Regions from separate parts of the Mesorhizobium sp. M7A.F.Ca.MR.245.00.0.0 genome, predicted to be linked through region 2. Evidence: predicted binding sites of a transcription regulator. Region 2 holds the regulator's gene; each other region holds the start of a gene.

Region 1 (7,531 bases), on a different contig from region 2:
AGCCCGGAATCCGATTCGACGGTCCAGGCGCGCGAGCTTGTGCGCCTATACACCGGCAAAAAGTCAGCCGACCAAAATTTGGTCGCGGCCTTGCTTCATGCCAGTCGCGCCCAGCTGGACTTGGAAGCATCCAAGGCCAATCGGCCCGGCAAGAATTGACTGAGTACCTGCATCAGCTCGACGTCGCGTGTCGACCGGCTCGGGCTCCATGGGCTTGAACTTCAGAGGGATGCGCCGACTCGCATAGTGCGACTCAATTAGCACGCGCTAAAATGATTCCGGAACACTTTAGACGAATTGAATGTTTGATAGCTATGACGAAGCTATCCGACCTTGGAGCGCCGATCCCTGGTAAGGCGCACGACGGTGAGCCGGCCGACGAGCGCGACAATTTCATGACCTGTCCGGTGTGCGGCCAGCAGTTCGACATGCGCGACTTCCGCCAGGTCGCTTGGCACAATCTACCTCAGCATGTGCCGCTGGAACCGGAGCTTGCCACGGGCCGGAACGCGAAATGGTTGCGGATGCGATCGTTGAAATAGCGGCCCTTGGCAAAGGCAGATTTGAAATCGGCGACCATCTCCGGCGGCACGTCCAGAAAGTCGTACTGCCTGCCACTCGCTACAAACCACACTGAGAGAACCCTGGTTTCCGGGTCGTATTCGAACTTGCGTATCGAGGTTGACGGCATGGTGCACCAAGTGTTGCCGGTGAGCGACCCGCGAGATGGCCCGCCCACTGAGCGGGAGCGGGCCGACCACGGCTGTACGTCCATGGCCATCATCGCCTCCACGGAAGGGACGGTGACAGCATTCCAACTCCCATTGGATTGCGGCGTTCCACACATAAACAAAAAGGCCCGCCACCTCTCAGCAGCGGGCAGTGTAGGTCGCTAGGATCACCCAGCGATAACTAAAGTACACCCCGTCTCGCCAAAAGAGAAATGTTAGATATCTCTAATGTACCATTCGGACCCCTGGGGCTGACCGTGGCGTAAATCCGAGGATATCTTGCGGAGGAAGTCGTGATCGATCGCAGCGGTAGTCCGTCAACCGAGCGCCGCGAGTCGTGCGCGAGAGCACTGGCTTCCGAGCGTTTCCTCCAGCCGAGCCAGTCGGCGACTGACAACGGATTTGCGACGCCCCGCCGCCCCGCCGCACGATGCGTGGTCCCTGCGTGATCTCCCGAAGGTCCTGGCTTCGGCTTTTCTGATCTGGCACATCGTCGGACACTCAGCGCGTCTTGCCGGAGCGAAGATGCATCTCGATCTTGTTGATGGCCTTGGTGAGGATATCGACCGCCTGCAGATTCACTGCGAAGTCGAAGTTCCCTTGCGCCGTTTCGAATATCAGAACGCCGACCTTGGTCTCGTCGTCGCTCATCATGCCTGTTCCAATGCCGGTCGGCATATAGGGTGGTTTTTCTGACATGGTTCTCTCCTCGGGTGCGGTGTGGGCTGGTCAGGTTTTTAGCCATCCAGCGTGCGACCTGGAGTGGCCAAGCAAGATCGATCGACGATGGCCGTGTAACCCGTTCACCGCGAATCGAAATGCATCGACTGGCCGCGCATCATCGCCAGGGTCAGTGCGATTGCAGGATTTGCAGGTGGCTTCTCCATAAGCAGGGAGCCGTCGAAATCGCGCCATGCCGCCATCCGCAATTCTTCACCGTCTTCGCTGGCTGCAGGATCGAAAACATGGGCATCGTAGGGGTCCTGGTCAATCTCGATCGTCCAGTCCTTGAGTGCCTTGCGAGCCATTTCTTCCACCTGGGCGAGGTTGCTGGTGAAGAAGGGGATACGGTCGCCATTTTCCGAAAGCGGCTCGACCTGATCCAGCGTCGGCCGCTCGGGCACCCAACCAAGAACGAAGGCAATATCGAAATCGATCTGGCGGTCCGGCCCGGTCGTGGTCTCCAACCGGGTGACAACATCGGGATAGAGCTGTTTGCGCGCCGGCCACGTGTCCGGGAGCGCCTCGGCCTGCAATCTCGTTCGGGGCACGTCGATCAGCTCCATGATCTGATGGCCCGGAACTTTATCCTCCGGCCAGCCCGCACAACATGCAGTCGTCGCAGCCTCGTCGGCTTCCATCCAGACCGAAGCAGCCTGGTCCTCGTCCTCGGTTGGCTGGTCGTCTTCCGGGAAGCCCTTGATATCCCAGCCTTCCAACGCGAACAAACCTTCCGCGCCTTGCAAAGCCGTAATGCCGGCGCGCGAGAAGACTGCTTCGGCTGCCGCGACCCCGCGTGCCAGTTCCTCGGGCGTTGCACCTTCAATGTTCAAGCGAAGTTCCATGGTTCGCCTCCATTATCAAACTCCCAACAGTGAACAAAATAAGAACAAAGGTGTCAATAGACTCCTGATGGCTTGGATAGGGTAGTTTTTCAATAGGAAAGCGTACATCAGGCAATCGGTTGAGGCTTCGTGCTCAATCCCAACGCAACTGCATTCATGGCCGATGCTACACGCGGACCACCGCGGACGGGGACAGTCGGTCCCGCGTCCCGTCCTGCGGCCGGCGCTATGCTGACGCTCCTACGGCTGTCCTGTTAACCGCCCGCGGCGGGGGCGAATTTCCTCCGTCCCGCGCGCGACAATGTCCGCCATTGCGGACGCGCCCGGGACTGCGGTTTATACGCCGTTTTCCTTGTGCGCCGCCAACCCGGCGCGAACATCCCAACAGGACAGGTGGCCTTCGACGCCTCGTCCTGCTGGCAAACGGTTCTTTCGGTGCCACCGGGCGGTCGCGACAAAATTTCTTCCGCAGCGCAAACTCTCCATGGGCATTGACTCTTTATTAGGAAGGGAACAAATGAGGAACATTCCGCCAGCATGTCGCGTTCAGGGGACAGATGAGTGCATCGACGCCAAACGCTGCTATTTCCGATCTGCGAGATCGCATTGCGCGTCTCGAAGGCGGTAATGCGCGCAAAAGAGCGGTGCTCCCATTCGGTATCTCCTCGATCGACAGTCATCTGCCAGGCGGGGGTGTGGCGCTTGGCGCACTTCATGAAGTTGCCGGCGGCGGCAATGGAGCGATCGATGGCGCTGCAGCGTCGCTTTTTGCAGCCGGGATTGCAGCGAGGACGCAAGGCAAGGTGCTGTGGTGCGTGACGCGCCAGGATCTGTTTGCGCCGGCAATCGCACAGGTCGGACTTCATCCCGACCGGGTGATCTATGTCGAAGCCGGTGACGACAAATCCTTGCTCGCCTGCTTCGAGGAAGGTCTGCGGCATGTCGGGCTTGGAGCTGTGGTCGCGGAAGTGGCGCGCCTGTCCATGACTGCCTCGCGCCGGTTGCAACTGGCATCGGAAGGCTCCGGCGCGATGGGCATCGCCATCCGCCGCTGGCGCCGCCAGACCGAAGCCGCCGATTTCGGGCAGCCGACGGCGTCTGTCACCCGCTGGCGGGTTTCCGTGCTGCCGTCGCGACCGCTGCCTGTGCCCGGCGTTGGTCGGGCGCGATGGCAACTTGAACTGATCCGGTCTCGTGGAGGGGAAACACTCGATATCGAAGTGGAGGCTTGTGATGCCAAGGGTCGTCTCGCTCTTCCTTCCAAGCTGGTCGACCGACCGGCTCAGAAGGAAATTGGGCGACGTCTCGCCGCCACCGGATAAGCCTTTGGTGCTGGTCGGGCGGCACGGTAATCGTCGCCTGGTGACTGCGGTGGATCGCGCGGCACTGGAAGCGGGCCTGCGCGTTGGAATGCCGGCAACGAAGGCGCAGGCCCTCGTCCAGGGGCTGGCGGTCATGGATGCCGAACCTGAAGCAGACGCGCAGGCATTGGATCGGTTGGCCCTGTGGGCTTTGCGGCGGTACGCGCCGATTGTCGCAGCAGAACCTCCCGACGGATTGGTGATGGATACCACGGGCGCCGATCATCTTCATGGCGGTGAACGCTTGATGCTGGCCGATATGGTCGAACATCTCGGCAAGGTCGGCTTCTCGGCGCGCGCAGCCATAGCGGATAGCTGGGGTGCTGCTCATGCGGTGGCGCGATACGTGAAGCAGACCGTCAGCGTGGTCGCCGTCAACGCAACGCAGGATGCGATTCTTCCACTGCCCATCGCGGCACTGCGGTTGCCCGACGCAATCGTCAGGGGTTTGCGGGTTCTCGGCTTCGACAGGGTAGGCGAGCTTCTGCAGCAGCCGCGCGCGCCACTGACGTTGCGCTTCGGGCCGGAACTCGGCCGCCGGCTTGACCAGGCTGCTGGACGCCTCGCCGAGCCGATTGAGCCGGTGCGATCAGCGGATGTGGTCGAAGTCCAACGTGCCTTTGGCGAGCCCATCGGTGCGGCCGAGACAATCGCGCGCTATGTCGGCAAGCTTGTTCAAGCGCTGTGTGTCGATCTCGAGACCAAGGGCCTCGGGGCCCGGCGGCTCGACCTGCTGCTCTACCGCGTCGACAACCGCATCGAAGCCGTTCGCGTCGGCATGGCCTTGCCTGTCCGCGATGTGAAGCGGCTGACACGGTTGCTCTGCGACAAGATCGAGATGGTCGATCCGGGTTTCGGCATCGAGTTGATGCGCCTGTCCGCGCCCTTGGCGGAATCACTCGCCCCCAGGCAGACCGTTTCGTCGCTGATCGAGCAACGGGATGCAGACATCTCGGATTTGATCGACACACTCGGCAACCGTGTCGGTGAGGAAAAGCTCTATCGGTTTACCCCGGTTGCCAGCGATGTGCCCGAGCGATCTTTCCGGCGTGTAGCCGCTGCATCCGCTGAGACCGGCGACGCATGGCCAGACCATTGGCCGCGTCCGGCTCGCTTGTTTACCGTGCCGGAGCCGATCGAGGCCATTGCGCTGCTACCGGACCATCCTCCGGCGAGCTTCACCTGGAAAGGCATCCGTCGACGGATCAAGCGCGCCGATGGTCCCGAGCGGGTTTTCGGCGAATGGTGGAAGCGCGACGCCGAGCTAACTGCCGTGCGCGACTATTTCCAGGTCGAGGACGAAGCCGGCGAGCGGTTCTGGATTTATCGCGCAGGCGACGGCGAGGATACCGCGACCGGCTCGCATCGCTGGTTCCTGCACGGCATCTTCGGATGAACGCGTGCTATGTCGAGCTGCAATGCACCTCGCATTTTTCCTTTCTGCGGGGCGCGAGTTCATGTGAGGAACTGTTCGCGCAAGCAGCCAGCATGGGAATGCCCGCCCTTGCCATCTGTGATCGCAACAGTCTGGCCGGCATTGTCCGCGCGCACGAGGCTGCAAAGGCAACCGGCGTCAGGCTGATCGTCGGCTGCCGGCTGGATCTGGTGGAAGAGATTTCCATCCTGGTCTACCCGACCGGTCGCGCGGCCTACTCGCGGCTGTGCCGCTTGCTGTCGCTGGGCAAGAAGCGTGGCGGCAAGGCGAAATGCGTGCTGCATTGGGCTGACGTTGTCGCCTATGGCGAGGGGCTCCTTGCAGTGCTCGTGCCCGACCAGGCAGATGACACATGCTCACTCTGGCTGCGCCGGCTGCGCGACGCATTTAGCGATCGCGCCTATATGGCGCTGACGTTGCGGCGCCGTCCCAACGAGGCGCTGCGGCTGCACGATCTGGCCAATCGTGCCGGACAGGCCCACGTGCCAACGGTTGTCACCAATGATGTCCTGTTCCACGAACCGTCACGGCGCATCCTGCAGGACGTCGTCACCTGCATCCGGCACAATGTGACGATCGATGATGCCGGGTTTCGGCGCGAGCGGCACGCCGACCGATATCTGAAGCGGCCCGATGAAATGGCACGGCTGTTCAGCCGCTACCCCGAAGCGCTCACGCGGACGATCGAGATCGCCGAGCGCTGCCGGTTCTCATTGGACGAGCTTGCCTATCAATATCCCGAGGAGCGGATGCTGCCGGGTCTGACACCGCAGCAAGCCTTGGAGAAACTCACCTGGGAGGGCGCGACGGAGCGCTTTCCCGAGGGCGTGCCGGACAAGGTCGTTGGCACGCTCAGGCACGAGTTGCAGCTCATCGAGAAGCTGCAATACGCGCCGTATTTTCTGACGGTCAACTCGATCGTTCGCTTTGCCCGCAGCCAGGGCATTCTCTGCCAGGGCAGGGGATCAGCAGCCAACAGCGCCGTCTGCTATGTGCTCGGCATCACCTCGATCGATCCCGACCGCAATGACCTGCTGTTCGAACGCTTCGTCTCGGAGGAGCGGCGTGAGCCGCCTGACATCGATGTCGATTTCGAGCATGAGCGTCGGGAAATCGTCATGCAATGGGTGTTCGAAACCTATGGCCGCGAACACGCCGCGCTCTGCTCGACGGTCATCCGCTATCGCTCGAAGGGCGCCTTGCGCGATGTCGGCAAGGCGCTTGGACTGCCCGAAGACCTCATCAAGATGCTGTCCTCGCAAGTGTGGGGCTGGTCGGACGAAGGCGTCCAGCCGAAACATGCCGAGGAGCTGAACCTCAATCTCGGCGACCGTCGCCTGCGTCTGGCGCTGGACTTGGCCAGGCAGCTGATCGGCGCGCCGCGGCATTTGTCGCAACATCCGGGCGGCTTCGTCCTGACCCGCGACAGGCTCGACGATCTGGTGCCGATCGAGCCAGCCGCGATGAAGGATCGTCAGGTTATCGAATGGGACAAGGACGACATCGACGCGTTGAAGTTCATGAAGGTGGACGTGCTGGCGCTCGGCATGCTGTCCTGCATGAAGCGCGGTTTCGATCTGCTGGCCGAGCACAAGGGCATCACTCTCGATCTCGCGACCATCCCTGCCGAGGATCCACGCACCTATGCGATGATCCGCAAGGCCGACACGCTCGGCACCTTCCAGATCGAATCCCGCGCCCAGATGTCGATGCTGCCGCGCATCAAACCGCGTACTTTCTACGATCTTGTCATCGAGGTTGCGATTGTTCGGCCAGGCCCGATCCAGGGCGACATGGTTCACCCCTATCTGCGCCGGCGCGAAGGCAAGGAAGACGTCGTCTATCCCAAGCCTGAGCTCGAAAAGGTGCTTGGAAAGACGCTGGGCGTGCCGCTGTTCCAGGAGCAGGCGATGCGGGTGGCGATTGAATGCGCCGGCTTCACGCTAGGCGAAGCGGATCAACTGCGCCGCGCCATGGCGACCTTCAAGCACACCGGTGGCGTTTCCAGCTTCGGCGCCAAGCTGATCGGCGGCATGGTGAAGAACGGCTACGAGCGCGAGTTCGCCGAAAAGACCTTCAAGCAGCTCGAAGGCTTTGGCAGCTATGGCTTTCCCGAAAGCCATGCCGCCAGCTTCGCCCTGATCGCCTACGCCTCGTCCTGGATGAAATGCCATCACCCCGATGTCTTCTGCGCCGCTCTTCTCAATGCTCAGCCGATGGGCTTCTACGCGCCGGCGCAGATCGTTCGCGATGCACGTGACCATGGCGTCGAAGCGCGCCCTGTCTGCATCAACGCCTCGCGTTGGGATTGCACGCTCGAGCCCACCGCCGATGACGGTCGGTTCGCTGTCCGGCTTGGTCTGCGCATGGTCCGGGGTCTTGCCAACGCCGATGCTGCGACCATCGTCATCGCACGCGCAGACCAGCCCTTTGCGTCGG
Region 2 (7,531 bases):
ATCCTCGACGGCATCGGAGCCACCGAGATGCTGCACATCTTCATCTCCAACCGTTTTGACGACATGAAGCCCGCGTCGACCGGAAAGCCGGTGGGCGGCTACGAGGCGCGCGTCGTCGATGACGAGATGCGCGAGGTGCCACGCGGCGCGACCGGCAGGCTTGCAGTGCGCGGACCGACCGGCTGCCGCTACATGGCCGATGACAGGCAGAAGGAATACGTGCGCGACGGCTGGAACCTCACCGGCGATACCTTCACGCAGGACGAGGACGGCTTCTTCCATTTCGCCGCCCGCTCCGACGACATGATCGTCAGCGCCGGCTACAACATTGCCGGACCCGAGGTCGAGGCCGCACTTCTGTCGCATCCGGATGTCGCCGAATGCGCGGTGATTGGCGCCGAGGACGCCGAACGCGGCCAGATCGTCGAGGCGCATGTCGTGCTAGCGCAGGGCGTCGCGCCCGACGCCCTCACCACCAAGCGCCTGCAGGACCATGTCAAGGCAATGATCGCGCCCTATAAATATCCGCGATCGGTAAAATTCATCGCCGCTCTGCCCAAGACCCAGACCGGCAAGATCCAGCGCTTCCGGCTGCGCACGGAGAAAATCAATTGAGCGAACCGTACGATCCGGCGTCCGAAGGCGCCCAGATGTCGTTCAAAGAGCGCATGTCCTACAGCGACTACCTGCACCTGGAGAAAGTGCTGGAGGCCCAGACGCCGCTGTCATCGGCGCATGACGAGATGCTGTTCATCATCCAGCATCAGACCTCCGAACTCTGGATGAAGCTCGCTCTACACGAGATTGGAGCCGCGATCCGTTCCATCCGCGCCGACCGGCTCGAGCCGAGCTTCAAGATGCTGTCGCGCGTTGCGCGGATCTTCGAGCAGCTGAACAATGCCTGGGATGTGCTGCGGACGATGACGCCGAGCGAATACACCGAGTTCCGCGACGCGCTCGGCCAGTCCTCGGGTTTCCAGTCCTGGCAGTATCGCGCCATCGAGTTCATGGCCGGCAACCGCAACCTGGCCATGCTCGGGCCGCACAAGCACCGGCCCGACCTGAGCGGAAAGCTGGAAGCGATCCTGACCGAACCATCGCTCTACGACGAAGCGCTGCTGCTGCTTGCGCGCAACGGATTCGACATCGGTGCCGATGCCAGGCGCACGGACTGGCGTGAGACGCGAACCGAGAATGAAGAGGTGCTGGTCGCCTGGCAAACCATTTACCGCGATCCGCAGCGCTACTGGATGTTCTACGAACTGGCAGAGAAGCTGGTCGACTTCGAGGATTATTTCCGCCGCTGGCGCTTCAACCACGTCACCACGGTTGAGCGCATCATCGGTCTGAAACGCGGCACCGGCGGCACGTCGGGTGCTTCGTATCTGAAGAAGATGCTCGAGGTGGTGCTGTTCCCGGAGCTGTGGACGGTCCGCACCCGGCTCTGACATCGTCGAAATGAAAACAGCGACGCGCGGCGGCGGAACACCCTTCGCGAACAACCGGGGACTGACTGACCATGAGTGGATTTCCTGATCTCGCCGCAGTCGAAGCGATGGATGCCACAGATCCGCTGCGGGCCATGCGCGACCGTTTCATTCTGCCGGAGGGGGTGATCTATCTCGACGGCAATTCACTGGGGGCAGCGTCTCATGCCGTTTTCGGCGAGCTGCAGCAGGCGGCAACCCAGGAATGGGCCCAGGACCTCATCCGAGCCTGGAATACGGCCGGATGGTTCGAGATGCCGATCGAACTCGGCGATCAACTCGGACGCCTGATTGGAGCCGCGGCCGGCCAGACCGTCGTCTGCGACACGACGTCGACCAACATCTACAAGGTGCTGCATGCGGCGCTGGAGATGCGGCCGGGCCGGTCGGTCATCGTCGCCGAGGGTGACAGTTTCCCCACCGACCTGTACATCGCCGAAGGGGTGGCCTCGACACGGGACGGCGTCCTGCTGCGCCTCGCGGGCGTCGACGCGCCCACCATCGAAGAGCTGATCGACGAAAACGTCGCGGTGGTGCTGGTCAACCACGTCAACTACAAATCGGGTGAACTGCGCGACATGGCGGCGCTGACGCGCAAGGCTCATGCGGCCGGAGCGCTGATCGTCTGGGATCTATGCCACACCGCCGGCGCCCTGCCCGTCGAGCTCGATCAGGCAAATGCCGATTTCGCCATCGGCTGCACTTACAAGTACCTCAACGGCGGTCCGGGCGCACCGGCCTTCATCTATGCCGCGCAGCGCCATCACGGCGATATCAGCCAGCCGCTCAGCGGCTGGTGGGGCCATGCGCGGCCCTTTGCCTTCGAACGGGGGTATATTGCCGGCACCGGTATCCGCCGCTTTCTGTGCGGCACCCAGCCTGTCCTGTCGATGCGGGCGTTCAAAGGCGCGCTTGCCATCTGGAACGACGTCGACATGGCGGCATTGCGAAAAAAGAGCGTCGCGCTGACGGAACTGTTCATCCAGCTCGTCGAAGCAAAGTGCGGCGCCTATGGCCTCACGCTGGAGACCACCCGCGACGCGACCAGGCGCGGCAGCCAGGTGTCGTTCCTTCACGATCACGGCTATCAAATCATGCGGGCGCTGATCGAGCGCGGCGTCATCGGTGATTTTCGCGCGCCATCGACCATCCGTTTCGGCTTCACGCCGCTCTATGTCGGCTACAAGGATGTGTGGCTGGCGGTTGCGGTGCTGGAGGATATTCTGCGCACGGGCGCATGGAAGGACCAGCGTTTCGCCGTCAAGGAAGCCGTTACCTGACGCAACGATCTCCGCGATTTGCCGTCGCCGCCCTCACTGCCCGGCAGATGACGGAGGGCTGAATTCCAGCCACAAATGCCAACAGACGTTGGCGTTTTGGCTCCGTTTCGTTCACGGCAAACGAACGTCCCGAAGATTGATAGCGTCCCTTGTGGCGGTCGATCGGCAGATGATGCCAAGCCTTGGGTCGAGTATGAGCCACAGGTCATTAACCATAATGGTTTCAATGTGAGCAGGCGCATCGCCGTGGTTGGCGCCTGTCGATTGCGACCCGCTGGCAAGCGCCAGATAATTTCAGCAGCCTTAATAAATTCATTAAACTTTAAACGGTTGCAGAACACAACTGGAACAGATAGTGTTTGTTCTGGGTTTGTTTTTCGATTCTGGTTTCAGGTAATCTGGGGGCCGCCATGCTGACACGCAAGCAACATGAACTGCTGATGTTCATCCATGAACGCCTGAAGGAGAGCGGCATTCCGCCATCCTTCGACGAGATGAAGGAGGCGCTCGACCTTGCCTCCAAATCCGGGATTCATCGGCTGATCACCGCACTTGAGGAGCGCGGCTTTATTCGCCGGTTGCCCAACCGGGCACGCGCGCTGGAAGTGCTGCGATTGCCGGACTCGATCGCGCCCGGCCTCAACGCGGCAAAGAAGTTTTCGCCAAGCGTCATCCAGGGCAGTCTCGGTCAGGGTGGTGCTCTTGGCCGGCAGATCAAGCCGGCGCCTTCGCGGATGCCCTCGCCCGGCAATGATGACGATGCGGTCTCCGCCGTGTCGATACCGGTGATGGGCCGTATCGCCGCCGGTGTGCCGATCGATGCCATCCAGCATCAGACGCATTCGATCTCGGTGCCGCCGGACATGATCATGGGCGGCGCCCACTATGCGCTGGAGGTCAAGGGCGACTCGATGATCGAGGCCGGTATCTTCGACGGCGACACCGTCATCATCCGCAATGCCGACACGGCGAACCCCGGCGAGATCATCGTGGCGCTGGTCGATCAAGAGGAAGCGACGCTGAAGCGGTTCCGCCGCAAGGGCGCTTCGATTGCTCTCGAAGCCGCCAATCCGGCCTATGAAACCCGTATCTTCGGCCCAGACAGGGTCAAGGTGCAAGGCAAGCTCGTCGGCCTCATCCGCCGCTACTGAGGCGGCTGCGGGTTGGCCGCTGGCTTCTCGGGTTTCTTGAAGGGTGCCAGCCCCCTCGCCTCACGAGAGTATTTGCGATGCGTGTGCCAGGGCCGATATGGGCTATCCACCGCGAAGCTGATTGTCGCCGGTGTGGTCGCCGATTGGCGATCGAAGAAGACCGCGGCACTGCCTTTGCGAGCCAGTTGCCGCTTGGTGATGACGAGAACCAGCGGATTGCGACAGGCGTCATAGGCGGTGGCGTCATTGATGACGATCAGCTCGGCGAAGCCGCAGGCTTTCCAGGTGTCCTTGCGGTCGTCGACATAGGCAATGATCGCACCGGACATATGCCTGGCCACGCAAACGCCTGATGAGCAATAGAACGGCGATCCCGGCGGTAGCTCAACGGCGTCCGCGACGTCGAATTGCCCATCGCTCTTGTCGAACACCTCTGGCACGACGATGGTTTCTGATGTCAGGGCGCGTTTCCAGTTGTCGACGGTGAATTCGTTCGGCCGTTCCCGGCTGACGGCAAGCTCGCCGCCACCGATCGGCAACGCCACCAGCCGGGCGTCTTCCGAGATCAGCACATCCGGCGTGCGCGTATCCGAGACGGTCAGCAAGCCTGCCAGCGCGAATGGCAGAGCAGCGAGCCGCAGCCAAGTTGTCGCCATCGTCGCGATGACCAGGGCAATTGTCACCAGCAGGACAGATTGCTGCGAAATCAGCCCAACCCCATCGACAGGCGAACGTTCGGAGATCCAACCCGATATGGCGATCATCACCGTCAGACCCTTGCCCATCAGGTAGAGGGCCGGCCAATCCAATCCGAAAGGCATCAGCAGCGCGCTTGCGACAGCCAGGAACATGACGACGGTGACGATCGGCATAACCGCCAGATTGGCGAACAGGCTGAGCGGCGACACACGCTGAAAATGCCAGATGGCAAACAGCGTCGTGGCGCTGCCGGCGATGATGGAGGTCATGGCAAGGCCGGTTGCCGCGAGCACGAACTTTCGCGTCAGGAAACCGGGCATGGATCGCTTTGGGGGCGGCGGTCTTGCTTTTCCCGCGCGGTGATCGGCCCAGCCGGCATAGGCGCCGACCAGAGCCGCGGTCGCGGCGAACGACATCTGAAAACTCGGGCCGACCACCTCATGCGGCGACACCACGATGACGGCGATCGCCGAGATCGCCAGATTGCGCATGGTGAGTGCTGCTCGATCGAACAGCACGGCAATCAGCATCACCGCCAGCATGATGAAGCTGCGCTCGGCGGCAACGACGACTCCAGAGATGATGAGATAGGCCGCGATCGAGAACAGTGCGGCGACGGCGGCATACTTCTTGACCGGGCGACGCGCGGAAAAGTCGGGAAACAAGGCGAAGGCGCCGCGCAGCAAGCCCATGATGGTGCCTGCGACCAGCCCCATGTGCAGTCCCGAAATCGAGATGATGTGGTAGATGCCGGTACGTCGCATCGCCTCATTGATGTCATCGGGAATGCCGGCGCGCACGCCGACGATCAGCGCCGCGGCGATCTCGCCTTCGGCGCCGCCGACGCTCGCCCTGATATGGTCGGCGATGGCCTCGCGGGCATTTTCCACGCTAGAGGAAATTCGGGCCGGCAGCGGCATGTCGCCATCATCGCTGACGACAAGCTTGGGGTTGCCGAGAAAGAACCCGCTGCCGCCGATGCCGGCAAAATAGCTGTCGAAGGAGAAATCATAGCTGTCCGGCCGCACCGGCCCGGTCGGCGGCAAAAGCTTGGCATATCCAGTGATGAGGGAGCCTGCGGTCACGTCAGCCGGGATCTTGCGTGCCGAAAGCCGCACCCGTTCCGGCGCATAGCGCAGTTTCGGTCTTGCGGTCGACGTCACGTCGATGGTCAGCCGGATACGGCCAGTTTCCATCCGGTCGAGCGAGACGACGCGGCCGGTCACCTGCGTCGAGATTTCCGAGCCCAACATTTGTGTGCCCGCACGCCACGTCTCGACCTTGGCAGCAAGCAGTCCTAGGGCGCACAAAAGCGCCGCCATGAAACACAGATGGGTCTTTGGCCATGAGCGCGAGACCAGCGCACAGATCCCCGTCAAGATGACAACCGCGACAGGTCTCGCAAAGTCGGGTTCAGCCGTCAGCGAAAAATAGCCGATCGCTCCGATCGCCAGGCAGACCGGCACCAGCAGGAAGGCCACGCCCCGGTCGAGTTCCAGGCTCGCCGCCGTGTTCACGCTGTGGCGCAGGCGAGGCAGTGATGTCAGGCTGATTTGCCGGCGCACGCGAACGATCCTGCCGGTTTCGGCAACAGGAACAGAGGCGGCGACATCCGCTTGCAAGGGCGCCTTGCCGGGATCCGGCACAAGGGGCGATGGCGGCGGCAATGGGGCTGGCCGAGGCGCAAACAGGGACCGTTCGCTGACGCCGATGGCAGCGTCCTCGCCCTGATCCGAGCCCCAGCCTCGTCCAGCCATCGGGTCTGCCCCTTGCGCCCTCGACACCCTATGCTACATGAACGCCGGGCGCGCGAAAGCCCGCGCAACCGCACCCCGCTTCAGATGGTTTCCGAGAGTTCCATGTCCGACAAGGTCGTCACCCGTTTTGCCCCTTCGCCCACCGGCTATCTGCACATAGGCGGCGCGCGCACGGCGCTGTTCAACTGGCTGTATGCGAAGCACACTGGCGGCACGATGCTGCTGCGCATCGAGGACACCGACCGCGAACGCTCCAATGAAGCCGCGACGGCTGCCATCCTCGACGGGCTTTCCTGGCTTGGCCTGAGCTGGGACGGCGAGCCGGTGTCGCAGTTCGAGCGTGCTCCGCGCCACCGCGAGGTGGCTGAGGAGCTCGTGCGCATGGGCAAGGCCTATTATTGCTATGCCACGCCGGCCGAACTGGAGGCCATGCGCGAGGCCGCCAGAGCCAAGGGGCTGCCGCCCCGCTATGACGGCCGCTGGCGCGACCGCGACCCCTCTGAGGCGCCCGCAGGCGTCAAGGGCGCCATTCGTATCAAGGCGCCGACCGACGGCGAGACCATCGTCCATGACCGTGTCCAGGGCGAGGTGCGCTTTCCCAACAAGGATCTCGATGACTTCATCATCCTGCGTTCTGACGGCAATCCCACTTACATGCATGCCGTCGTCGTCGATGATCATGATATGGGAGTCACCCATATCATTCGCGGCGACGATCATCTGACCAACGCCGCTCGCCAGACCGTGATCTACAACGCCATGGGCTGGAACGTGCCGTCCATGTCGCATATCCCGCTGATCCACGGCGCCGATGGCGCCAAGCTGTCGAAGCGGCACGGCGCGCTTGGCGTCGAGGCCTATCGCGCCATGGGCTACCTGCCGGAGGCGCTGCTCAATTACCTGGCGCGCCTTGGCTGGAGCCATGGCGACGACGAGATCATGTCGATCAAGGATATGATTTCCTGGTTCGATATCGGCGATGTCAACAAGGGCGCGGCGCGCTTCGACTTCGCCAAGCTGGAGGCGATCAACGGCGCGCATATGCGCCGCATGAGCGATGCCCAACTGTTCGACATCTTCATCGCTACCCTGCCCTATCTCGAAGGCGGCCCGGCGATCGCCGCGCGCCTGAACGACAGCACCAAGGCGCAGTTGCT
Region 3 (7,531 bases), on a different contig from region 2:
CACTGGTGGTGCTGATCGAAGTGATCTCCTTCGTGTCGCGCCCGGTCAGCCTCTCGGTTCGTCTGTTCGCCAACATGCTCGCCGGCCACATCACGCTGAAAGTGTTTTCCGGCTTCGTGGTCAGCCTGAGCGCGCTCGGCGCGGTCGGCGTCGCCGGCTCGATCCTGCCTCTGGCGATGGCGGTGGCGCTGACGGCACTGGAACTGCTGGTCGCCTTCCTGCAGGCCTACGTCTTTGCCGTGTTGACCTGCATGTATCTCAACGACGCCCTGCACCCCGGGCACTAGGTCCAAAAGTTTCCGGCCCAAGAATTTCCAACATTGGCGCCGGATGGAATCGCAACGGAATTTTAGATCCAAAGGAGTTGAACAAATGGACGCAGAAGCAGCAAAGTACATCGGCGCCGGCATCGCTTGCCTGGGCATGGGTGGTGCGGGCATTGGCCTCGGCAACATCTTCGGCAGCTACCTCGCGGGCGCACTGCGCAACCCGTCGGCTGCCGATGGCCAGTTCGGCCGCCTAATCTTCGGTTTCGCCGTGACCGAAGCTCTGGGCATCTTCTCGCTTCTCATCGCGCTTCTGGCCCTGTTCGGCTGAGCACTCGGGAAGATTGGACAGGCCGGCCGCGCGAGCGGCGGGCCTGAATTTCGGGGATAGTCCATGTTCGTGACATCTGCCTTTGCGCAAGAGTCCGCGCCATCAGCCGATACCAGCCACGCTGCTACGGAAGGCGACACGCATTCCAGCACCGGTGTGCCTGCTGAAGCGCATGGCACGTTTCCGCCATTCGATCCGGCGACGTTCCCGTCGCAGCTTCTGTGGCTGGCGATCACCTTCGGGCTGTTCTATCTCTTCCTGAAGCGGGTTGTGATGCCGCGCGTCGGCGGCATCATCGATGTCCGCAACGATCGCATCACGCAGGATCTCGATCAGGCGGCCAAGTTGAAGGGCGAGGCCGACGCTGCCGTTGCTGCCTACGAGCAGGAACTGGCGGAAGCCAAGACCAAGGCCAACGCGATCGGCCAGCAGGCCAACGACGCGGCCAAGGCCGAGGCCGACACCGCTCGCAAGAAGGTCGAGGCCGCGCTCGACGCCAAGCTTGGCGAAGCCGAGGCCCGCATTTCTTCCATCAAGGCCAATGCCATGAAGGAAGTCGGCAGCATCGCCGAGGACACCGCTTCGGCGATTGTCGAAGCCCTGGTTGGCGGCAAGGCCAGCAAGGCAGAGATCGCGGCCGCGGTCAAATCCGTGGCCCGGTGAGGAGCGCATCATGGACGCCACATCTCTCGCGACGCTCTGGGCCACGGTTGCCCTGGTCATCTTCCTGGGCATTGCCGTCTACATCAAGGTGCCTCGCCTGATCGCCAAGGCGCTCGACGCCCGCGCCGAAAGGATCAGCAACGAACTCGACGAAGCGCGCCGGCTGCGCGAGGAAGCCCAGCAACTGCTTGGCCAGTATCAGCGCAAGCGCAAGGAAGCCGAGCAGGAGGCCGCCGACATCGTCGCCGCCGCCAAGCGCGAAGCCGACTTGCTTGCCGCCGAAGCGCACAAGAAGACCGAGGACTATGTTGTCAGGCGCACCGCGCTTGCCGAGCAGAAGATCGGCCAGGCCGAGCGTGACGCCATCAGCGAAGTCCGCGCCAGCGCCGTCGACATCGCCGTAGAGGCAGCGCGCGCGCTGCTTGCCGGCAAGATCGACGCCAAGGCCGGTGCCGATCTGTTCAAGGCATCGCTTGCGGACGTGAAGTCGAAGCTGAATTAGAGGGTCCCGCTAGCCAATCATCGAAAGCCGCCCGGGCAACCTGGCGGCTTTTTTGTTGTGGGCGGGGATAATCTCCCCCTCGAGGGGGAGATGTCGCCAAAGGCGACAGAGGGGGTCGGCTCGACCGGGCGCGACGTCATTTTGCAGCAAAGATAAGGTCGGCGCTTCACGCGCGGCGACCCCCTCTGGCCTGCCGGCCATCTCCCCCTCGAGGGGGGAGATCAGCTATCCATTCCGACGAAGCTCTCTTCCTCAACCACTTCAGCGCCACCCAGCCTGAACGGCGAAAACGATACGCGATGCAGCCGCGCCACCGGGCCATGCGCCTCGATTGCCGTGCGATGGCGAAGCGTGGCGTAGCCCATATGGACTTCGAAGCCGTAGCGGTCGTGATGGTTGCCGCAGCCGCACATCATGCGATCGCGCATCACCTTGGCGACGATCGAGGCGGCGGCGATCGACTGCGAACGCTGGTCGCCCTTGATCAGCGCGCGCCCTTCACAAGGCAGGCCAGGCGGCACGTCGCGTCCATCGGCAAGGGCGAGCTTCGGTCTGACCGACAGCCCTACCAGGGCGCGGCGCATGGCTTCCAGGCTTGCCTTGAGGATGTTGCTGCCGTCGATACCCTCGGCACTGATGGAGGCCATTGAGACCGCCTGCGCAGAGCCGAGAATTCGCAGGAACAAGGCTTCACGCTGCAGATGGCTGAGGCGTTTGGAATCGTCGAGGCCGTCGGGAATGTTGGCGGGATCGAGCACCACGGCCGCGGCGACTACCGGCCCGGCCAGGGGGCCACGGCCGGCCTCGTCCATCCCGGCAACCGGCCACAGGCCCTCCGCCATCGCCTTCGTCTCGAAGGAGAAGTCGGGCTTCTCGATGATCTCAAAGAGAGGCGGAGAATCAGAACGCGCGCGAGCCATGTTGCGGCGAGGTTCGCATCGGCTCTGATTCTCCGCAAGTCCCTCCGGGTCGGGTGGGGCGCCGGACCGGGAGGGCACCGTCTGCAGGCCGGGGCAGGCCGGACGGGATTCTGGTGCCGCGACGGATCAAACCACCGCGACGAATTGTCTCTCTCAAAGCAGCATCAGCTGCACCTGGTCTTTCCCGGCGGCAACGAACTGGTCGGTCCGCAGCGTGCGCCGTTCTGCATTGAGGCCGAGCCGCTTGGCTGTGATCTCGAAGCGCCGGCCGATCTGCCAGGCATAGGGACCGGCGCCCTTCATGCGTTTGCCCCATTCCGAATCGTAGTCCTTGCCGTCACGCATCGACCGGACCAGCGACATCACATGGCGGTAGCGGTCGGGATAATGACGCAGCAGCCAATCCTTGAAGATCGGGCTGACCTCCAATGGCAGGCGCAGGATCACGTAGCCGGCTTCGCGCGCGCCGGCCGCACGTGCCGAATCGAGGATGCGTTCCATTTCCGGGTCGGTCAGGCCCGGAATGATCGGCGCCACCATGACCGAGGCCGGGATGCCGGCATCCGAAAGCTGCCGGATCGCTTCCAGCCGCTTGGTCGGTGTCGACGCGCGCGGCTCCATGGTGCGCGCCAGCATACGGTCGAGCGTCGTCACCGACAGCGCCACCTTGGCCAGCCCGCGTTCGGCCATTCGCGACAGGATATCGATATCGCGCGTCACCAGAGCGGACTTTGTCACGATGCCGACTGGATGGCCGCGCGCTTCCAGCACTTCGAGGATTTCGCGCATGATCCGGTATTGCTTCTCGATCGGCTGGTAGGGGTCGGTGTTGGTGCCGATGGCGATGGTGCGCGGCTGATAGCTGTCTTTCGAAAGCTCCTTGTCAAGCAAGCGCGCCGCATCCGGTTTGGCGAACAACTTCGATTCGAAATCCAGACCCGGCGACAGGCCCATGAAAGCGTGCGTCGGTCGGGCAAAGCAATAGACGCAGCCGTGCTCGCAGCCGCGATAGGGATTGATCGAACGATCGAAGGAAATGTCGGGCGATTCGTTGCGGGTGATGATTGTGCGCGGCTTCTCGACCTGCACTTCGGTTTTGAAGGGCGGCAGTTCCTCCAGCGAATTCCAGCCATCGTCGAACACGTGCCGGCTGACCGGCTCGAACCGGCCGGACGGATTGATGCCCGCTGACCTGCCGCGGTTGCGGTCCGGGCGGACACGCATGCCACTCTGCTCGACCATCGCATTGGCCATCTCGGCTCTTCCTGCTCCGAAAGCTGCAATGTCGGCGCGCACGATCTGTTCCATCTTCGCCCGCTCCCAAGGACTGTCCGTGTGGTGTCGAATCGCTCTGTTCATGAAATTATTCCTATTTGGTTGATGAGAACAAAGCAAGAACTTTCTATGGTGCGATGCAAAAACTGGCGCTGTCCGGCGCTTTCCGCTATTCGGCTGAGGATGCTCAGTGTTCTCATCGAAACCCGCAATGACGAGGAGGGCCTCGCCCGCACGCTCGCCTCGCTGGTTGGCGGAGCGGTCGAGGGCGTGGTGCGTGAAGTCATCGTCTGCGACATAGGCTCCACCGACCAGACGCATCGTGTGGCCGAGCATGCCGGCTGTCAGTACGTGACGGGCGGCGTCGCTGCCGGCATCCGCCAGGCCAAGGGGGATTGGCTGCTGCTCTTGGAACCGGGCGCGCGGCTGGTGGAGGGCTGGATCGATGAGGTTGTCGCCCATACGGCAAGGCAGACCATGGCGGCACGGTTTTCGCGCACGCGAGCCAGCCGCACGCCGTTCCTGGCCCGGGTCTTTTCGGGAAACCGCGCCTTGGCCGACGGCTTGCTGATCAGCAAGCGTCAGGCGGCGGCTGCGGCCAAGAGTGCCGGCAGCGCCGAGGCCATCGCCCGTGGCCTCGCGACGAAGCGGCTCGACGCCGAGATCTGGATGGCGCCGGCCAAGCAGGAACGCCGCTCCTCGACATGATTTTTTGCAGCTGCTCAGGTCATTGTGCATTGCACAAAAGCTGACGCGGGGTTAGCTTCCGTTCAAGCGGGAATTGGGTTTGGGACATGCCGAGTGGCGAGCACCGATGCGGCATCGGTGGTGCTCTCATAGCCGAGGACTCAATGAAGCTTTCAACCCCCGACACATCCGGCGCGCCCAGTCTCGAGGCCATTGCGCGCAACGGCAGCCTGCTGCGGCGCATCGCCGTGCGTATTCCAACCTATCTGACGGACCTGCGTGAGAACCCTGCCTGGCTGCCGATGTTCGTGCTGGCGCGCACCATGCCCGGACGCCGCATGCATTGGCTCGGCGCAAAGCGCGCCCGATCGGTCGCCAATGCCGGGGATACGATGTTTGCCGGTGTCGAACGGGGAGCGGTCGTCGATGCGCTGCGCTCCGACGGGCTGTTCTCAGGCTTGGTCCTGCCGCCTGATATCCATGAAGAGATCGCCGACTTTGCCGGGCGCACGCCTTGCTTCGGCAATTTCGACCGCCGTCTCGAATTCATGCCGGGGGAACATGCCGAGGCCGAGAAACGCCTTGGCCGCTCGCTGCTCAGCGGGCATTTTTTCGAGCGCATCCTCGACTGCCCGGCGGCGCTTGCCATCCAGCGCGATCCGCTGCTTCTGGATATTGCCGCGCACTATCTCGGCGGCCAGGCAAAACTGATCACGACGCGCGTCTGGTGGAGTTTTCCAACCGGTGCGGCTTCGGACGCCGACAAGAACCTCGCCTCGCTCGGCAAGTATCATTTCGACCTCGATGATTGGCGCATGCTGAAATTCTTCTTCTACCTCAAGCCGGTCGACGCCGACACCGGTCCGCATGTCTATGTCAGGGGCAGCCACAAGCGCCGCAGCCTCAAGCATCAGCTCACGCTTCTGGTCGGTCATCCCGCGCAACAGGTGCTAGATGTCTATGGCGAGCAGAGCCCGGTGACGCTGACCGGCGAGGCCGGTCTCGGTTTCGTCGAGGACCCCTTTGGCTTCCATATGGGCACCGTGCCGGCACGCACGCCGCGACTGATGATGGAAGTCGGCTTCGGCGTGTCGCCGCCGTCGCGCCGACGGTTTCATGGCGAGCCGGTCATCCGCTGAGAGCTGTCTATCCGAGGCTCATCTCGACAGGCATCCAGTGTGTGCGGCGCCTGTCTTGGCGCTGCGCCCTGCTTTCGGCATCGAAGTCGACACGGACCGGCTCCCGATTGAACCGCTCCCTGTCGTCCAGGGCGTTGATGATGACGATCGCCCTGGCGTCATCTCTGGCGATTGCGGCGACGTAGACACCGCACTGCCGGCAGATCAGATAGTCCGCCGTCCTCAGCCCGAACTGATATCTCTGCAATTGCGTCTGGTCCTTGACCGAGATGACCAGTCTGCCATTCGGATCGGCAACGGCGCGCGAACCATGTCTGATACAGAACGAGCATTGGCAAGCGCGAACTTCGGTTTGCGGTGGCTCGAGCTCGGTTGAAAATTCAAGGCGTATGTTGCCGCAATGGCATCCACCGGTGTGCACGGTCATCGTAGCTGCCTTGTCGTGAACGGCGATGATCGCCTTCAGACAAGGTACTTTTCCGAGGTCCGGTTTGGAATGGGGTTTCAAAGGCGCCGGTGCTGTTTTGCCTGGCGAACGCGGCGTGGAACCGGCGCTTTGCCTCGGCTTTTACGGAGCCGATTTGCCGCGCCGCAAATGCTCGTCCAGGCGCGGCATGATCTCGACGAAGTTGCATGGCATGTGCCGGTAGTCGAGCTGCGCTTTCAGGATGCCGTCCCACGCGTCCTTGCAGGCGCCTGGCGAACCCGGCAGCACGAAGACGAAGGTGGCGTTGACGAGGCCGCCGGTCGCCCGGCTCTGGATCGTCGAGGTGCCGATCTTGTCGTAGGAAATCCGGTGGAACACTTCCGAAAAGCCATCCATGCGCTTTTCGAAGATCGGCTCCAGCGCGTCCGGCGTCACGTCACGGCCTGTGAAGCCGGTGCCGCCGGTGGTGATGACGACATCGATATTCTTGTCCTGTGACCACGCCAGAACCGTGTCGCGGATTTTCTCGCGGTCGTCGGTGACGATATCGCGGGCCGCCAGCAGATGGCCGGCCTCGGCGATGCGGTCGGCCAGCGTCTGGCCGGATTTGTCGTCGGCGAGGCTGCGCGTGTCCGAAACGGTCAGCACCGCGATGCGCACGGGAATGAAGGAGCGGCTCTCGTCAATTCTGGCCATCTGCGCCCTCCGATGCGATGGTGCGCGTCGCCGCGACGAACCAGTCGGGCTGGCGGCCGCGGATCTCGGCAGCGGCACGCTTGGCGACATTGCCGGTCTCGAACAGGCCGAAGCAGGTGGCGCCGGACCCGGACATCCGTGAAAAACCCGATCCGGCCTTGTTCAGCCAGGAAAGCGCCCTGCCGATGGCGGGCTGCATCGCCAGCGCCGCGGGCTCGAGATCGTTGCGAGTAATCTCCAGCCAGTTGCGCAGGCTGTGAAAATCGATGCCGCGCGGCAGCGGCGGCAAGGCCTCATTGTCGCGCCGGGAAAGCGCTGCAAAGACATCCGCCGTCGACACCGGGGTGCCTGGATTGACCAGCACCAGGCCAAGCGCCGAAAAATCCGGCACCATCGACAGTTCATCCCCGATGCCGCGCGCTACCAGCGGCTTTGCCGCCAGGCACATCGGCACATCGGCGCCAAGCGAAAGGCCGATCCGCGCCAGCTCTGCGCCGTCGATGTCCAGCGCCCATGTCTCCACCAGCCCGCGCAGCACGGTCGCCGCGTCGCTCGAACCGCCGCCGACGCCGGAGGCAACCGGCAGGTTCTTTTCCAGCCGGATAGCGACCGGCGGTGTTCTCTC
Region 4 (7,531 bases), on a different contig from region 2:
CGCTGATGTAACACAAAAAGTCGGAAGAATCAAGGTTTTGCTGCACACGCGAAGGCCACAGGTCAGCGCCGGCTGTCAAGCCGGTTAATGTGACGTGCGTCTTACCCAGCGTAATACCGGCCTTTGCGGCCGTGTTGTCAATCGCCTTCGCCGGGCTCGGCCGAGAAGTATTTCTCAAACTTGCCGGCCTCGCCGTCGAAGGATTTGGCGTCTGCCGGCGGTTCCTTCTTGGCGGTGATGTTGGGCCATTTCTCGGCGTATTCGGTGTTGACCTGCAGCCATTTGTCGAGGCCGGGTTCGGTGTCCGGCTTGATTGCGTCGGCCGGGCATTCCGGCTCGCAAACGCCGCAGTCGATGCACTCGTCGGGGTGGATGACGAGCATGTTCTCGCCTTCGTAGAAACAGTCGACCGGACAGACTTCGATGCAGTCCATGTATTTGCATTTGATGCAATTGTCGGTCACGACATAGGTCATCGGTCGGCTCCGGGACGTCCCATTTTGTTGGGCTTTTTCCGTCAGGTAACGCCTTTGTCGACCGCTTGCAAGGGTAGCCATTGCGGACGGTGCCGGTGTTTCCGGAATGGAATTCCAGACTGCAGGCCCGGCGGAAGTCAGTCATGTCCCGCAGAGCGTCTGTTTGCCGGGCTCAGTTCTCGCCTCAGGCGTGCCGTTGTCCCAGAACCACTGCGTGTTTTTGGACGCCAGGCATCAATCTTCGCCGAGCAATCGGTCGGTCTGGCGACGTTCCTTCTTGGTCGGGCGGCCGCTGCCGGCCTCGCGCAGCCCCGGAATTGCATCGGGAGGGGCTTCGCCCTTCGGTGCGGGCGGTGGCGACATATCCTCGTAGAGCGTCCGGGCCTCCTCGGCCGGGCCGCGCCGTGCACCGGCACCAAGCACCTTCCAGATGAAGATGCGACGCTCAAGCGTGATGGTCAGGACGTCGCCTGGCTTGACTTGGTCGGAGGCCTGCGCTGCTTTGTCGCGATTGATGCGGACGCGGCCGGCGACGACCAGCTTTGCCGCCAGCGAGCGCGATTTCACGGCGCGTGAGAAGAACAGCCATTTGTCGATGCGCTGGCGGCCTTCGGCAACCATCGAAGCGAGCCGGGTTCTACTTCTTCAGCTGGTCGCGGAGAGCGGCGAGCTTGGCGAAGGGCGAATCCGGATCGAAACGCACCGGGCGCTCCTCGCGCGGCTTCGGCTGGAAGGCCGGCTTGCCGCCTTGCGGGCCACCTTTGCCATCCGGCCTGCCACCCTTCCAGTCGGGACGGCCTTCGCGGCGGTCGGGACGTTCGCCCTGCGGCCTGCCATCACGTCGCTGTTCGCCTTCGGCCTGCGGCTTGGGCTTGAATTTCGAGCGGTCGAAGCGCGGCTTGCCGGCTCCATCGCGCCGTCCTTCATGGGCCGGGCGTTCTCCGGGTGCAGCAGCGGCCGGTGCGCCGGCGGCATCCGCAGGCGCATCGCTTCGGCCGCGCGCTTGTCCGTTGCGCGGGCGATTGTTCCTGCGGTTGTCATCGCGGTTGCGCGGGCGCTGTTCGAAGCGGCCCTGACGCCACAACAGGATGGGTTTTGGTGCTTCGGCTTCCGGCGCGGGTTCGCCGACAGCTGCTTCAGTCACCGCCACAGGTTCGTCCGGCGCGGCGTCCGTTGCGGGCGCGGCATTTGCCGCCAGGTCGGGCGTTGCGGCTTCTTCTGCCGCTGCAACTTCGATCTCGGCAGTCTCAGTCTCTGCCTGCGGCTCAACCGGCGCCGGTTCGGCGACGTCGGGCGCAGCCTCGGCAACAGGCGCTTCGTCTTGCACGGTTTCGACCGGAGCGTCCGCCTGTTCTTCCACGGCAGGCGCAGCAGGTTCCGCTGCGGCGTCGGAGGTGATTTCGGCGGGAATTTCGACCGTGGTTTCCGAAACGGCCACTGCGTCCGATGCCGGCTCCGACCCTTCGACGGCTGCCTCTGCTGCGGCATCCGTTGCCGCGGCTTCCGCCGCTTTGGCCTGCTCGGCTCGTGCAGCTTCTTCCGTCGCTAGTTTCGCCACCGCCGCTTCGCGGGCGGCGTTGTCCTGCGCTTCGAGCCGCGCCTTGACCTCGACGGCCGGCTTGGGCTCGGCACGGTAGCCGAGACCTTTGAGAATTTCTTCCATGTCGTCGGCGGTGGCGCCGAGGATCGACATCATCGGCGGCGTCACCATGAAGGACTGGCCGTCATAGGCGCCGTCCGGGCGCTGGCCGAGGCCGGGCTTCCAGTTGGTCGCCGGACGGATCAGATCCGCCAGCCGTTCCAGTATGTCGATGCGCACGGCGCGACGGCCGAGATTGCGGTAGCCGGCAAGCTTGTAGAACGTCTTGTCGAAAGCAGGGTCGATCACCACCGAGGTGCGACCCGAGGCGAGCGCATGGACCACGTCGCCAAAACCCGGCTTGTCCTTGCCGTCGTTCTTCAGCGCCCACAACAGCGTCACCAGTCCGGCAGGCGCCGGCTTGATCAGCGCCGGCACGAAGACATGGTAGGCGCCGAAGCGCACGCCAAGCCGGCGAAGGGCGGCGCGGCCTTCCTGGTCGAGCGACTTCATCTCCTCGGCGATGTCGCGGCGGTTGATGAGGCCGAAATTCTCGACCAGCTGGAAGGCGATGCCGCGGCCGATGCCGGAAATCTGGTCGGCGTTTTTCAAGTCGACCAGCGGCTTCAGCAGCGACTCGATCTGGAAATTGACGAAACGCTCGGCACGCGCGGCAACCTTGTCGCGCGCCGGGCCGGTCAGTTGTTCGTCGGCCAGCAGCACCAACCGCGGCTTCAGCGCGTCTTCGCCTGATACAAGCGTGCCGATCGGCGCGCCGATCCAGCGCAGCGTGCCGTCCGAGCCGAGCGCGATGTCGCCATTGGCCGAGGCGCCGAAGCGTTCGGCGCGCGATTCGAACTCGGCGGCCAGCGCCTTCTGGGCAGCGGTGCGCACCGCCTTGGCGTCTTCGCCGCCGGCGGTCTGGTCGGCGGTGAAGCGGAACCCTTGCAACTCGCCGACATGGTGGCCTTCGACAAGGACGGTTCCGGTAGGGCTAATTTCGGCTTCAGGCATGGTATTTTCTCTAAGGCGCCGCATGAGGACGGAAGTCCTGCGGTCTACGAAGCGTTTCGTCAACCGCTCATGCAGCGCATCCGACAATCTGTCTTCGATTTCGCGCGTCTTTTCCTGCCAGTGTGCCTGATCGGCCAGCCAGCCGGGCCGGTTCGACACGAATGTCCAGGTGCGGATCTGGGCTATGCGATGCGACAGCGTGTCAATGTCGCCCTCGGTGGTGTCGGCGCGGCGCACCTGCTCGGCCATGTAATTCTCGTCGACATGGCCGTGGCGTGCGAGGTCCGTGTAGATCGAGGCAATGAGGTCGGCATGCTGCGCCGGCGCGATCCTGCGGTAGTCGGGCAGCGCGCAGGCTTCCCACAGCAGCGCCACGCGCTTGGCATTGGTGGTGAGCGCGCGAATGTCCTCGTCGCGCGATAGATGCTCGAGCGCCTGTGCATCGACGGCAGGCAATGCCCGCGTAAGTCCCTCGACCGGAGCGTTGGTCTCGATCGAGCGCTTCAGCGCGTCGAGGCTGGCAAAGTCGAAATGCGCGGTGCGCCACTGCAGCACCTTCACCGGATCGAAATCGTGGCCTTCGATCTTCTTGATCAGCTCTTCGTCGAGCGGGTCGACCTGGCCGGTGACACCGAAGGTGCCGTCGCGCAGATGCCGGCCGGCGCGGCCGGCGATCTGGCCGAGCTCGGCCGCGGTCAGGTTGCGGTACTGGAAGCCATCGAACTTGCGGTTCTGGGCGAAGGCGACGTGGTCGAGATCGAGATTTAGACCCATGCCGATGGCGTCGGTGGCGATGAGGTAGTCGACATCGCCGGACTGGAACAGCGCCACCTGAGCGTTGCGGGTGCGCGGCGAGAGCGCGCCGAGCACGACGGCGGCACCGCCCTGCTGGCGGCGGATCAGCTCGGCAATGGCGTAGACCTCGTCGGCGGAGAAGGCGACGATTGCCGTGCGCCGCGGCAGGCGGGTCAGCTTCTTGGAGCCGGCATAGGCAAGATGCGACAGCCTCGGCCGCGTCACCACCGAGACACCCCTCAGCAGGCGCTGCAGGATACCGTGCATGGTGGCGGCACCCAGTAGCAGCGTCTCCTGGCGGCCGCGCAGGTGCAGGATGCGATCGGTGAAGATGTGGCCGCGCTCGAGGTCACCGGCGAGCTGCACCTCGTCGATGGCGACAAAGGCGGCGTCGGTCTCGCGCGGCATGGCCTCGACGGTGCAGACCGAATATCTGGCGCCCGGCGGCTGGATCTTTTCCTCGCCGGTGATCAGCGCAACCTTGTGGGCGCCGACCTTTTCGCAGACGCGGGCGTAGACCTCGCGCGCCAGAAGTCTGAGCGGCAGGCCGATGATCCCACTCTCATGCGCCACCATGCGCTCGATGGCGAGATGGGTCTTGCCGGTGTTGGTCGGCCCGAGCACGGCGGTCACGTCGCGGCCCGACAGGATCAGCGGCTCTGTGTGTTTGGGCTGGATGTTCATCAACCTAGAATAAGGCTTCCGGGACCTGGAAATAAGGCTTCTGGCCTCTGGTTGTCGGGAGCGTGCCTCAAATGGCGCGTATGACAGGCGACACATAGGGATTTCGGGCGCGAAGCGAAAGCGGAATGTTCCGCCGGCGGCGAGAAGGTGGTTTTGTCAAGCTTCCAATCGGCTGCGGATTAACGGATAGAACGAGTCTGGAACGAATCGGCGACGAATCAGTGACTCCTGCAGATTCAGCTTTTGTTCACGGCTACATGTGGATTTCGCGGCCGCGAGTCGCACCACATGCTGAATCGCTGAACTGGCCCGTTTCATGCTAAGAGGGTGTTGCCGTTAACCTTTGCCTGGAAACAATCACGGTGCCTAGGCGCGCCTCGACCAACATGATGAAATCGTTGATCTTTCTTAACCTGCGTTAAGCAGTTGGGCAGGCGATTCCGGCTGTCGTCGTTAACGTTCGGCTCATAGCCGGAACGAATCGGCGACGAATCAGCGATGGCGTGATTTTCCCGATTTGTTCACCCCAATATCTTGTGTTGTGAACAGCTTATCCACCGAGAATCCACAGGTTACGAAGCAGCTTTCGCACAGGGCGGCGGGTGGCTGTTAACCTCCGCGTGCCGCTTCGGCACAGATTGGTTGCATGCTTTGGCTAGGTGCAGCCGCCGCATGTTGACCGGTCCGGCCGGACCGCTGGTTCAGGCCGTGTCCTCTCCAGTGGCATAGCGTTGCAGCGCAGGGCCGACGTTCCGGATGATCTCGTCGTGTGACAGAGCGACGACGGGCGGTAGCCGCAGCACATATCGGCACATCGCCAAACCCAGCAACTGGCTCGAAATGAGCCCGGCCCTTCGACCGGCGTCGGCGAGATCGCCGACCGCCGCAACCACCGGCCTCACCTGGTTGGCGAATATCTCGCGCATTTTTTCAGCGGCGAATTCGTTCGACGCCGCGGAACGCAGCAGAATTGCCATGCCGGGTCCGCTGGCCGGGCCTTCCCAGACTTCGAGAAACCGCCTGATCAAAGTTTCGCCGACGGTGGCCGGGTCGATCACCCGAAGTGCCGGCAGTTGCAGGTCGACGAGTGCCGCCCGGGCGAACAATTCGTCCTTGCTGCGGAAGTAGCGGATCACCATGGCCGGATCGATCGAGGCGCGGGTCCCGACATCGCGGATCGACGCGCCGTCATAGCCGTGCTCGGCAAACAGATCTCTGGCGGCATCCAGGATTTGCCCTCGGGTGCGATCCGACTTGCTCGGCTTTTTCGAATGATTCGTGCTCATGAAAATCAAATATCAACGAGCGTTGACAAACTCAAGCATCCAAGATAAAAGTCACCAATCGTTGACAAACGGAGAGAGAAAATGCTGCCTGATACCACGGAAGTCCTGGTCATAGGCGCCGGCCCGACCGGCCTGGCGCTGTCCATTGCCCTGCATCAGGCAGGCGTCGATCACGTCGTGGTCGACCGCCTCGCCGAAGGCCTCAACACCTCACGTGCCGGAGTGATCCACGCGCAGACGCTGGAGACACTCGAGCCGCTTGGCGTCACGGGGCGGCTGGTCGAACTCGGCCTGAAGCTTGACAACTTCGCCATACGTGATCGCGACCGGGTCCTAATCAACCTCGATTTCTCGAGCCTGCCCTCGGCGTATCCCTACGTGCTGATGATTCCGCAGAACCTAACCGAGAAGGTCCTCACTGAGCGCATCGCCGGGTTGGGCGGTGTCGTCCATCGCGGCGTCGAGGCGAAGGAGGTATTGCAGGGGGTCGATGGCGCACACGTCACGGTCGTCCAGAATGGTCGCGAAAAGACGATCTCGGCGCGTTACGTCGTCGGTGCGGACGGCATGCACAGCGTGGTACGCGAGGCCGCCGGCATAGGCTTCGATGGCGAGGCCTATGCAGGGTCTTTTGTACTCGCCGACGTGCGCCTTGACTGGCCGCTCGGGCCAACGGAGGTGTCGCTGCTGTTCTCCCCGGCCGGACTGGTCGTCGTCGCGCCACTGCCGGACGGATCATATCGCATCGTAGCGACCATGGATGAGGCGCCTGAGCGGCCTGGCACTGCCGACATTCAGGCGCTGCTCGACAGTCGCGGCCCGTCGGCCAGCCCGGCGCAGGTGCTCGACCTGACCTGGAGTACACGGTTCCGCGTGCATCACCGCCTTGCCAAGTCCTACCGCCAGGGGCACCTGTTCGTCATGGGCGACGCCGCCCATGTGCACAGCCCGGCCGGCGGCCAAGGCATGAACACCGGCCTGATCGATGCCGTGGTGCTGGGAGAACTGCTCGGCGACGTGATCAACGGTGTCCGCCCGGAAAGCGAACTCGACCTCTACGAGACGCTTCGGCGTCCCGCGGCACAAGAGGTGATCGAACTGGCGGGCAGGCTGACAGGCATGGCGCTTGTCCGCACACCGCTGCGGCGCGTCTTGCGCAATTTCGTGCTCGGCGTCGTCAACATGATGCCGTTCGTCAAGCGCAGGATCTCGATGAAATTGTCAGGTCTCAGCCGGGCCGAGATGGCGAAGCTGCCGGCGTCGTCGCGGCCGGGCGTGCGCAAGCAGGCGGTGAGACGCGAGTTCAAGCTGGTCGCCTGAGCTCGAGGCGCCGGACAACTTCCGGCGCTGTATCGGAGCAGTTGCGTCTAAAGATGAACGTGCCGGCGACACCGCCGGCACGTGCACATTCAAGCCACGTGGTTGTCGTCAGGCGAAGTATTGGCCACCGTTGGCCGTGATGGTCGAGCCGGTGATGAAGCCTGCATCTTCGGATGCGAGGAAGACGACGCAGCGCGCGATTTCTTCCGGTTCGCCGAGGCGGCCGACGGGGATTTGCGGGATGATGCGGTCGTTGAGCACCCTCTCGTCGATCGCCTTGACCATCTCGGTGGCGATGTAGCCAGGGCAGATGACGTTGACGGTGATGCCCGCGCGAGCTCCCTCTTGAGCGAGGGCTTTGCTGAAACCGATGTCGC

What was found. The regulator LexA, encoded in region 2, represses DNA repair genes until DNA is damaged. The targets are predictions, from matches to a motif close to TGTTCNNNNTGTGTTCNG.
Region 1: a site for LexA is predicted at 2,806-2,823, ahead of EOB80_RS12890 (ImuA family protein). Genes of this name have one in related genera too.
Region 3: a site for LexA is predicted at 4,065-4,082, ahead of EOB80_RS14985 (PA0069 family radical SAM protein). Genes of this name have one in related genera too.
Region 4: a site for LexA is predicted at 4,736-4,753, ahead of EOB80_RS11255 (helicase-related protein). Genes of this name have one in related genera too.

Annotation. Positions count from the first base shown of each region.
Region 1 is NZ_RZTE01000009.1:134,430-141,960, reverse strand. It holds gene EOB80_RS35865 (hypothetical protein) at 324-458, opposite strand; gene EOB80_RS12905 (KTSC domain-containing protein) at 467-784, opposite strand; gene EOB80_RS12900 (hypothetical protein) at 1,233-1,430, opposite strand; gene EOB80_RS12895 (hypothetical protein) at 1,535-2,296, opposite strand; gene EOB80_RS12890 (ImuA family protein) at 2,854-3,618, shown strand; gene EOB80_RS12885 (DNA polymerase Y family protein) at 3,530-5,053, shown strand; gene EOB80_RS12880 (error-prone DNA polymerase) at 5,050-7,531, shown strand, end outside.
Region 2 is NZ_RZTE01000005.1:173,988-181,518, reverse strand. It holds gene EOB80_RS08825 (AMP-binding protein) at 1-615, shown strand, start outside; gene kynA (tryptophan 2,3-dioxygenase) at 612-1,448, shown strand; gene kynU (kynureninase) at 1,520-2,767, shown strand; gene lexA (transcriptional repressor LexA) at 3,178-3,918, shown strand; gene EOB80_RS08805 (ComEC/Rec2 family competence protein) at 3,912-6,374, opposite strand; gene gltX (glutamate--tRNA ligase) at 6,477-7,531, shown strand, end outside.
Region 3 is NZ_RZTE01000012.1:37,746-45,276, reverse strand. It holds gene EOB80_RS15010 (F0F1 ATP synthase subunit A) at 1-287, shown strand, start outside; gene EOB80_RS15005 (F0F1 ATP synthase subunit C) at 373-597, shown strand; gene EOB80_RS15000 (F0F1 ATP synthase subunit B) at 661-1,260, shown strand; gene EOB80_RS14995 (F0F1 ATP synthase subunit B) at 1,271-1,762, shown strand; gene EOB80_RS14990 (ribonuclease HII) at 1,984-2,682, opposite strand; gene EOB80_RS14985 (PA0069 family radical SAM protein) at 2,836-3,990, opposite strand; gene EOB80_RS14980 (glycosyltransferase) at 4,141-4,665, shown strand; gene EOB80_RS14975 (hypothetical protein) at 4,809-5,783, shown strand; gene EOB80_RS14970 (aldehyde-activating protein) at 5,791-6,210, opposite strand; gene moaB (molybdenum cofactor biosynthesis protein B) at 6,352-6,906, opposite strand; gene EOB80_RS14960 (4-(cytidine 5'-diphospho)-2-C-methyl-D-erythritol kinase) at 6,893-7,531, opposite strand, start outside.
Region 4 is NZ_RZTE01000007.1:167,378-174,908, forward strand. It holds gene fdxA (ferredoxin FdxA) at 138-476, opposite strand; gene EOB80_RS11250 (RNA-binding S4 domain-containing protein) at 711-1,097, opposite strand; gene EOB80_RS11255 (helicase-related protein) at 1,114-4,548, opposite strand; gene EOB80_RS11260 (TetR family transcriptional regulator) at 5,250-5,834, opposite strand; gene EOB80_RS11265 (FAD-dependent monooxygenase) at 5,916-7,154, shown strand; gene phbB (acetoacetyl-CoA reductase) at 7,263-7,531, opposite strand, start outside.